Regions from separate parts of the Devosia sp. Micro-HW1 genome, predicted to be linked through region 1. Evidence: predicted binding sites of a transcription regulator. Region 1 holds the regulator's gene; the other holds the start of a gene.
What was found. The regulator LexA, encoded in region 1, represses DNA repair genes until DNA is damaged. The targets are predictions, from matches to a motif close to TGTTCNNNNTGTGTTCNG.

Region 2: the regulator LexA is predicted to act here: its motif matches at 2,448-2,465, upstream of MQW79_RS16230 (DNA recombination protein RmuC).

Annotation. Positions count from the first base shown of each region.
Region 1 covers NZ_CP094375.1:519,696-524,621, forward strand. The annotation lists gene MQW79_RS02385 (2-dehydro-3-deoxygalactonokinase) at 1-432, opposite strand, end outside; gene MQW79_RS02390 (IlvD/Edd family dehydratase) at 727-2,535, shown strand; gene lexA (transcriptional repressor LexA) at 2,733-3,449, opposite strand; gene MQW79_RS02400 (molybdopterin molybdotransferase MoeA) at 3,567-4,769, opposite strand; gene moaC (cyclic pyranopterin monophosphate synthase MoaC) at 4,766-4,926, opposite strand, start outside.
Region 2 covers NZ_CP094375.1:3,369,691-3,374,616, forward strand. The annotation lists gene MQW79_RS16210 (hypothetical protein) at 1-37, shown strand, start outside; gene truA (tRNA pseudouridine(38-40) synthase TruA) at 7-768, opposite strand; gene fmt (methionyl-tRNA formyltransferase) at 768-1,691, opposite strand; gene def (peptide deformylase) at 1,841-2,356, opposite strand; gene MQW79_RS16230 (DNA recombination protein RmuC) at 2,490-3,917, shown strand; gene MQW79_RS16235 (hypothetical protein) at 4,002-4,478, shown strand; gene recR (recombination mediator RecR) at 4,629-4,926, opposite strand, start outside.

The DNA of each region.
Region 1 (4,926 bases):
GCCCGAATAGCCCGGAGAAATGGCGGCCAGGCCCAGAAGCTGAGTTTCCTCGCCGCGCATGACATTCTCGCCGCCCTCGCGCTGGCAGACACCGGGCAGGATCGACACACGCAGGCTCGTCCCCGGGACCTCGGGATGCACGGCCCCGCGTCCAAGCGCGGAGAGGTCAGTCGGCGCATCGAGATACGGCGCTTCCAGCCAGCCCTGGCGCGCGCCGGCCATTCCGCAAATCACCACATCCATTAGCCCTGGCTCGGGTGCAAGCTGGCTCACGACCGCCGTCAGTGCCTCCGGGAACTGTTCACGGGTCAGCTTGCCCATGCCCTGATCGGAACCAGCCGATGCCACCACGGCACCGTCGCTGGCTATACCCCATGCGCGCAGGTTGGATGTGCCCCAGTCCACCGCGATCCATGAAATTGTGTCGTTCAAAGTCGTCCTCGCTCCCGGTCGGGCTGATTTGCGCGCGACCCTAAAGCTCAGCATCGCCGCTGGCCAGACCGATTCCACCCGCGCCCTGCAATAGCGCAAAGGCCAGGTCTCCACCCGTCCGGTGGTAAGCTGGATCGGTGCGGAAGACAGATTTCCACCATACTATCAGCGCACCTTTCCGATTTGTATGATTTTTTGGCTGTAACCCATTCACAGCGCCATAGACCGTGATAGAACAGCGCAACCAAGGCCCTCACTTCCGCATACCTGGCGGATCAGCAAGGAACAGGCAAGATGACTGCAAACAATGGCGCCACCGGCGGCCGCAAGCTGCGCTCGCGCGCATGGTTCGACAACCCTGACAATCCGGATATGACCGCGCTCTATCTCGAGCGCTACATGAATTTCGGTGTGTCGCGTGAAGAACTGCAGTCCGGCAAGCCCATCATCGGCATTGCCCAGACCGGCTCTGACCTCAGCCCCTGCAACCGTCATCACATCGTGCTGGCCGAGCGCGTCCGCGAAGGCATTCGCGAAGCGGGCGGCATCGCCATCGAATTTCCGGTCCATCCGATCCAGGAAACCGGCAAGCGCCCCACCGCCGGCCTCGACCGGAACCTTGCCTATCTCGGTCTCGTCGAAGTTCTCTACGGCTATCCGCTCGATGGCGTGGTGCTGACCATCGGTTGCGACAAGACGACCCCGGCCATGCTGATGGGTGCGGCCACCGTCAATATTCCGGCCATCGCCCTCTCGGTCGGCCCCATGCTCAATGGCTGGCACAAGGGTGAGCGCACCGGTTCGGGCACGATCGTCTGGAAGGCCCGCCAGATGCTCGCCGCCGGCGAGATCGACTATCCCAAGTTCATCGAGCTGGTGGCGTCCTCCGCACCCTCGACCGGCTATTGCAACACCATGGGCACGGCCTCGACCATGAACTCGCTGGCCGAAGCCCTCGGCATGCAGCTGCCCGGTTCGGCCGCGATTCCCGCGCCCTATCGCGACCGCCAGGAAATGGCCTGGCGCACCGGCAAGCGCGCCGTGGAAATGGTGCACGAGGACCTCAAGCCCTCTGACATCCTGACCAAGGAAAACTTCCTCAACGCCATCGTGGTCAATTCCGCCATTGGCGGCTCAACCAACGCGCCGATCCACATCAACGCCATTGCCAAGCATATCGGCGTCGATCTCAACATCGATGAGTGGCAGCAGCACGGTCACAAGGTGCCGCTGCTGGTCAACCTGCAGCCGGCTGGCGAATATCTGGGTGAGGACTACTACCATGCCGGTGGTGTCCCCGCCGTGGTCAACGAGCTGATGGCGCAGGGCCTCATTCATGAGAACGCCCCCACGGTCAACGGCAAGACCATTGGCGAGAACTGCCGCACAACCACGATCGAAGACGACAAGGTCATCCGGCATTTCGACAACCCGCTGAAGAAGGAAGCCGGCTTCCTCGTGCTGCGCGGCAATCTTTTCGACAATGCCATCATGAAGACGTCGGTCATCTCGGCCGAGTTCCGTGACCGCTATCTCTCCGATCCCGCCCATCCGGGCATGTTCGAGGGCAAGGCTGTGGTCTTCGACGGCCCCGAGGACTATCACAACCGCATCGATGACCCGGCTCTCGAGATCGACGAGCACACGCTGCTCTTCATGCGCGGCGCTGGCCCGATCGGCTATCCGGGCGCTGCAGAAGTGGTCAACATGCGGCCGCCGGCCTACCTCATCAAGAAGGGCGTCTCTTCACTCGCCTGTATCGGTGACGGCCGCCAGTCGGGCACGTCAGGCTCGCCCTCGATCCTCAATGCCTCGCCTGAGGCGGCGGCCGGTGGCAACCTTGCCATCCTCAAGACCGGTGACCGGGTGCGCATCGACCTTAACAAGGGCGAAGCCGACATCTTGATCTCGGCCGAGGAAATCGCCAACCGCCGCGCGGCGCTGGAAGCGGAAGGGGGCTACAAGTTCCCCAGGCACCAGACCCCGTGGCAGGAAATCCAGCGTGGCCTCGTCGGGCAGCTGGGCGACGGCGCCATCCTCAAGCCCGCCGAAAAGTACCAGCGCATTGCTCAGACCGAAGGCCTGCCGCGCGACAACCACTAGGCATGTCCGCCTAGGCGGGAACACCCGGCCAGACGTCGCCACCGGGCTTGGCCCGGTGGTCAGTGCCTCTACAAGTGGGATTGCCGGGACAAGTCCGGCAATGACGATGCAAACGCAGTGACGGTGTCACTCCCCAAGCCAAAAACCAAAAGGCCCGCCAGTCGGCGGGCCTTTTCCAATTTCCGGGGGGAAAGGGGTCAATACTTGCGCAAAAGCCCAACGAGGCGGCCCTGCACCTTGACCCGGTCTGGCGGGAAGATGCGGGTTTCGTAGGCCGGGTTCGCGGCCTCCAGCGCCACCGTATCGCCCTTGCGGCGGAGACGCTTGAGGGTCGCTTCCTCGTCATCCACCAGGGCAACGATGATCTCGCCGGTCGAGGCGTGTTCCTGCTTCTTGATGAGCACGGTATCGCCATCGAAAATGCCGGCGTCGATCATGGAATCGCCGCGCACTTCAAGGGCATAATGTTCACCGGCGCCGAGCATTTCGGGCGGCACGGCAATAGTATGGGAATGGGACTGGATGGCCTCGATGGGGGTACCAGCCGCGATGCGGCCCATCACCGGGATCGAGACCGGCCGCGCATAGTCCTCGCCACCGGCATTACCGCGGGCAGGGGGGCTCGCGACCTTGCCCAGATTGCCCTCGATGACCGCCGGCTCGAAGCGTGCCTTGCGGCCGCCGAGCGATGGATTCATCGAGTCAGGGAGCTTTACCACTTCCAGCGCCCGGGCACGGTTCGGCAGGCGGCGGATAAAGCCACGTTCCTCGAGCGCCGTGATCAGCCTGTGGATGCCGGATTTCGATGCCAGATCAAGGGCATCCTTCATTTCGTCGAAGCTGGGGGGAATGCCGCTCTCCTTCATCCTTTCATGGATGAACATCAGCAGCTCGTGTTGTTTGCGTGTCAGCATCGGCCCCTCGGTCCAGAATCGGAACATAGACGGAACGACCATACATGTTCCAGTTATGTTCTGCAATGCCCTCTGCCGGATCGGGGCCTGGACGGTTCACATGAACGCGATTGTAGATCAGAATCCGTCGATGCTACTGACTTCAACAAGCGTTCCGGCAGGCTGACCGGGGTCGTGCTCAGGCTGGACAATGAGCAGGTCAGCGGAGGCCAGGGACGAGGTGTGGCCGCTGTCCGTCTGGCTGATCGGTTCGGCCAGAGGGCCCGTCTCGCCATGAACGAGTTTGGCACGCATGAAATGGCGGCGAGCGGTGTTGGGCGGCGTGGGACCCGCAAGCGGCAGACGCAACGCGTCTGGTTCGGCGTGACCCAGGAAGGCACGCAGGGCCGGCTTGATGAAGACGAGTGCCGTGACCATGGCCGAGACGGGATTGCCTGGCAGTCCGAACACGAGAGTCTTGCCGCGCACGCCAAACATCAGTGGCTTGCCCGGGCGCATGTTGATCCGCCAGAAATCCAGCGTCACGCCGAGTTCTGCCAGCACATCCTGAACCAGGTCATGCTCGCCCACCGATGCGCCGCCGGTGGTGATGAGAAAATCCGGCTCGTCGGCGAAGGCGGCGCCGAGTCTGGTGCGCAGCGCATCGACAGTATCAGGGACAATGCCGTGATCGGTCACCGCTTCCGCATAGGGCGCCAGCATGGCGCCGAGCCCGAAACTGTTGGAGGCGACGATCTGGTCCGGCCCCAATGCACTGCCGGGGAGCACGAGTTCGTCACCGGTTGCCACAAGCCCGATCCGAGGACGCCTTGCCACGACGAGCTCCGGCGCGTTGGCCGCAGCCGCCACCGCGATCTGCATCGGCGTGAGGCGGGTGCCAGCCGGCACCAGCACCTGGCCGGTCGCAAAGTCGTTGCCCTTCGGCCTGACGCTGTGGCCAGGCCGGGCAGGGGCGGTGAACCGCACACGGTCGCCTTCGCGCACGGCCTCTTCCTGCATGATGACGGTGTCGGCCCCTGCAGGAACCGGCGCGCCGGTGAAGATCCGGATTGTCTGGCCGTGACCGACCGTTCCTGCAAAGCCGGCCCCGGCCTGCGACGTGCCGACCACATTGAGCCAGGAGCCCTCGGCGACGTCGGCAGCACGCATGGCATAGCCGTCCATGGCGCTGGCGTCGAAAGGTGGCTGGTGGTGCTGCGCCACGAGAGGTTCGGCCAGGACCCGCCCAAGGGCCGCCGCAATGGACACGCGCTCCGCCTCGGGGGCGGAAACTCGTCCCAGGATGGCCCTCAGGGCATCATCGACGGGGAGCAGACTCATGGCGCGCGCAAAAAGTCGCCCGACTTGCCGCCGGACTTTTCGACGAGGCAGAGATCGGAAATGACCATGGCCCGGTCTATGGCCTTGGCCATGTCGTAGAGGGTGAGCGCCGTAACGGAAGCAGCCGTCAGCGCTTCCATTTCCACCCCGGTCTGGC
Region 2 (4,926 bases), 1.1 Mb from region 1:
CATCCTTCAGGCGATGGGGCCGCTGCCTCCGGGATAATCCACACCGGTCAGATAGAGCCCGCTTGACGGCGCCATGGCGCCGCAGCGGCTGCGGTCGGCCGCATCGAGCGCCGCGCGGAAGTCGGCCGGGCTCCACTTGCCCTCACCAACCAGCTTGAGCGAGCCAACCATCGAGCGCACCTGGTGATGCAGGAAGCTGCGCGCCGAGGCCGTGATCGCGATCACTTCGCCATCTCCGGAAACGTCAAACGCATCCAGCGTCCGCATCGGCGATTTCGCCTGGCATTCGGACGAGCGGAACGTGGTGAAGTCATGCAGGCCAAGGATCAACTGCGCCGCTTCATGCATCCGCCCCGCATTCAGCGGCATCGGCACGTGCCAGACCTGATTGCGCTCGATGGCTGCGGGCGCCCGCCGGTTGAGGATGCGATATTCGTAGTGCCGAGCCGTGGCCGAAAACCGCGCTTCAAAAGTCTCGTCCACGGCCTCACAGTCTATGATGACCGCGGGATGGGGCCTGAGGTGATAGTTCAGCGCCTCGCGGATCCGGAACGGGTCCCAATCCTTCGACAGGTCGAAATGCGCCACCTGGCCCAGCGCATGCACACCCGCATCGGTGCGCCCCGCGGCCTGGGTGACGACTGTCTCGCCCGAAAAGCGGAAGATCGCCTCTTCCAGTACCTGCTGCACGCTGATCCGGTCCGCCTGCCGCTGCCAGCCGGAAAAGAGCGTTCCGTCATACTCGATGATGAGCTTATAGCGGGGCATCAGCTGACTGCGGCAGGCAGCGTCCCTGCACCGCGCAGGAACGTGGCCGCATCCATGGCGCCCTTGCCTTCGCGCTGCACCTGGATCAGGCGAATGGCGCCCGTTCCGCAGGCAATGGTGAGGCCATCGCCGATCAGCGCGCCCGGCGCACCGCTGCCCTCTGCAAGGCTCGACCGCAATGCCTTGATCCGCACCGGCTTGCCGGCGAGCTCCAGCTCGAACCAGGCGCCGGGGAAGGGCGACAGGCCACGGATGAGATTGTGCACCTCTTCGGAGGATTTGGTGAAATCGATCCTGGCCTCGGCCTTGTCGATCTTGGCGGCATAGGTCTCGCCGCTATCGGGCTGTGGCGTGAAATCGAGGCTGCCGCGTTCCAGTGCGGCCAGGGCCCGTCCCATCAGGTCGGCGCCGAGCCGCATCATCTGGTCGTGCAATTCGCCGGCCGTCATATTGGCCGAAATGGGAATGATCTCGGTCGGCCCCATGGCGCCGGTATCGAGACCTTCGTCCATCTTCATCACCACGAGGCCGGTCTTGGTGTCCCCCGCCATGATGGCACGCTGGATCGGCGCTGCACCCCGCCAGCGCGGCAGCAGCGACCCATGCAGATTGAGGCAGCCATATTCGGGCGCTTCGAGGATCGGCTTGGGCAGGATCAGCCCATAGGCCACGACGACCGCCACCTCAGCGCCGAGCGATGCAAACTGGTCCTGCTCGTCTGCCCCCTTGAGCGAGCGCGGCGTGAACACCGGAATGCCGAAGGCTTCGGCCGTCTCATGCACCGGGCTCTTGCGCTCGGCCTGGCCGCGCCCGGCCGGCTTGGGCGCGCGCGTATAGACCGCCACGACCTCGTGCCCTGCCGAGACGATCTCGGTCAGCACCGGAACGGAAAAATCGGGCGTACCCATGAAGACGACGCGCATGGTTCGGCAAGCTCCGCTGTCCCCCTCTCCCCTTGCGGGAGAGGGTGCCCGAAGGGCGGGTGAGGGGTTCTCTCACGCATTCCGGACCCTCATCCGGCGCTGCGCGCCACCTTCTCCCGCAAGGGGAGAAGGGAAGGGAGCGAGTGCGACTACCGCGCGGCGAGTTTGGCCTGCTTGTCGAACTTCTTGATCACGCGGTCGCGCTTCAGGCGGCTGAGATAGTCGATATAGAGCACGCCATCGAGGTGATCGAGCTCGTGCTGGATGCAGACGGCGAGCTTACCCTCGGCTTCCTTGACCACTTCCTTGCCCTCGAGATCGGTGTATTTCACCGTCACGTCGTTCGGACGCTCGACCTCGTAATAGAGCTCGGGAATGGAAAGGCAACCTTCCTCGGTCACCTGGATCTGGTCGCCGAAATGGGTGATTTCGGGGTTGATCATCACCAGCGGAGCCGGGGGCTCGCCTTCGCCGGCCAGGTCCATCACCACGATGCGCTTCATGACCCCGATCTGCGGCGCGGCCAGGCCAATGCCCGGCGCGTCATACATGGTGTCGAGCATGTCCTTGGCCAGCGCCTTGATCTCGTCATCAACCTCGATGATCGGGTCGGCGACGGCCCGGAGGCGGGCATCGGGAATGATGAGAATAGGGCGGATGGCCATGGCAGAAAGTCCGGCGATGAAAGGATTATTCCCGATATGGCCATTTCCGGGTCCGCGGTCAACAGCGCAGCGGTCAATCCTGCCAGCGGCGCGGAACATTTTGCGAACAAAAGAATCGCGCTAGACTGGGTGCATGCGCGATCTCGAGACCATCCTCTTCACCCTGGGCGATTGGCCCGTCACATCAGCCACGGCACTTATCGCCGGCGCCGCCGCGGTTGTGCTCCTGCTCATCCTCTGGCTGCTGGTTTCCGCCCGTGCCAGCGCCGCCCGCGCCGATGCGGCGGCGCGCGAAGCCGCGGAAGGTTTGAAAGCCAGCGTGCTGGAACAGGTGGCGAGCCGCGATACCCGCATTCGCGATCTCGAAGCGCAGGTCGAGCGGGAACGTGAACGCGCCGCCGATCTGCTCGATGCCGAACGCGACCGGTCGAGCGGCCTCCAGGCCGAACTTGCCGCCATGCGCACCCGGCTCGACGAACAGCAGCGCCAGAACGAGGCCAATTTGCAGCGCTTCACCGAAGCGCGCCAGCAGATGACCGACGAGTTCAAGTCCATTGCCGGCGATGTGCTGCGCAGTCACAGCGAAACCTTTACCAAGCAGAACCGCGAGCAGGTCGACACGCTGCTCAAGCCCCTGCAGGACAAGATAACCGAGTTCCACAGGAATCTGCTTGAAGACCGCTCGGCCATGGGTGAGCGCATCCGTGCGCTGGCCGAAAGCAACCTCCAGATCACCACCGAGGCGCAGAACCTGACCCGGGCCCTCAAGGGCAATTCGCAGACCCAGGGCGCCTGGGGCGAAATGATCCTCGCCACCATTCTAGAACAATCGGGCCTGCGCGAGGGCGAGCAATATTTCACCCAGCAGAGCCATAGTGGCGAAGACGGCCAGCGCCTGCGCACCGACGTCGAAATCCTCATGCCCAACGGCGACAGGCTGGTGATCGACTCCAAGGTCTCGCTCACCGCCTTCGAAGCCTTCGTGAATAGCCATGAAGACGACCGCGACCAGCATCTGCGCGCCCACATCACCTCGGTCCGCGGCCACATCACGACGCTCGGCGACAAGGGTTACAATCGCGCCGCCAAGTCGAGCCTCGATTATGTGATGATGTTCGTGCCCATCGAGAGCGCCTTGGCCACCGCTATCCAGCACGATGCCAAGCTGGTCGAATTCGGCATGGGCAAGGGCGTCATGCTGACCACGCCGACCACGCTGATGACCGTGCTGCGCACCGTGCGCAATGTCTGGGACATCGAAAAGCGCCACAAGAATGCAGAAGAAATTGCCGAGAGCGCCGGCCAGCTCTACGACAAGGTCGCTGGCTTTCTGGATACGATGGACAAGCTCGGCGGTCACCTGAACAAGGCCCAGACGAGTTACGAGCAGGCCAAGAGCCAGCTGTCAGATGGCAAAGGCAACGTTCTGCGCAGGATTGAAAAACTGCGCGAACTGGGAGCGAAGTCTTCCAAGCCGCTGCCGGCGGGATGGGACGGGGGTGCAGAGGACGTTCAGCCCACGCTCCGCCTCGTGCGCGACGAACCGGGCGATCTCAACTAGGGCACTGTCGCCCCCATTCTTGTGATCGAACCCTGGCTTTGGTGATGCGTTTCTTCCTCATGTTACTGCATGCGGGAGAAGATCATGGTGCAGAACCACAGTCATCCAGGCAGCCTCGTGCCCCAGGAAACCAATTTCGACAATGCCGACACGCCGGGCATTGCCCAGCCCTATAGCCAGACAGAGATCGAAGACCTGCTCTACGGCGACGACCGTTCGGTTGCAGAGCGGCTGGAGCGGCTGAGGGAAATGCGCGCGGAGGCCTATGAACGGGCCAGCGGCGATTTTGGTGGCCGTGACCCTGCCTACCTGTTGCAGGAACTCGATCGGGCCATCGACGAGCTGCAGCGCGATCTCGACAACACCGATGAAACCGGCAATGTCGACGCGATGATGGCCACCGACCCGGCCGATCACCTCGATGCACTCTCACCCGATGACATGGAAGCCCGTGAGGCTCTGATCGGGGAAGAAGAATTCTACGAGGACGATGAGGACGGCCCCGTAGACGACGACCACGTCTGGCACGGCAGCGAGGAATTCGATCCGCACCTGCATTGAACAGAGCCCTGTCCACCACGATTCCGCCCTCGGGCTCGACCCGAGGGCCCCTATCAAAGTGCGCGGGCGTTGCCATATGGACAGTGGCCCTCGGGTCAAGCCCGAGGGCGGTTCGGTGGAGCTAACCGTCCGGATGCCCCACACACTACCCTAAATCTCGGTCCGCGCCCTCAGGGCCTGGCTCAGCGTGCCTTCGTCGAGATAGTCGAGCTCACCGCCCACAGGCACGCCATGGGCGAGGCGGGTCACCTTGATTTCCGTGCCAGCAAGTCGGTCGGTAATGTAATGCGCCGTGGTCTGGCCCTCGACCGTGGCATTCATGGCCAGCACGATCTCGCGATAATCATGGGCGCGCGCGACGAGGCCGTCGAGGTTGAGGTCGTCCGGCCCGATCCCGTCGAGCGGGGATAGTACGCCACCCAGAACGTGATAGCGCACCTGTCCTACC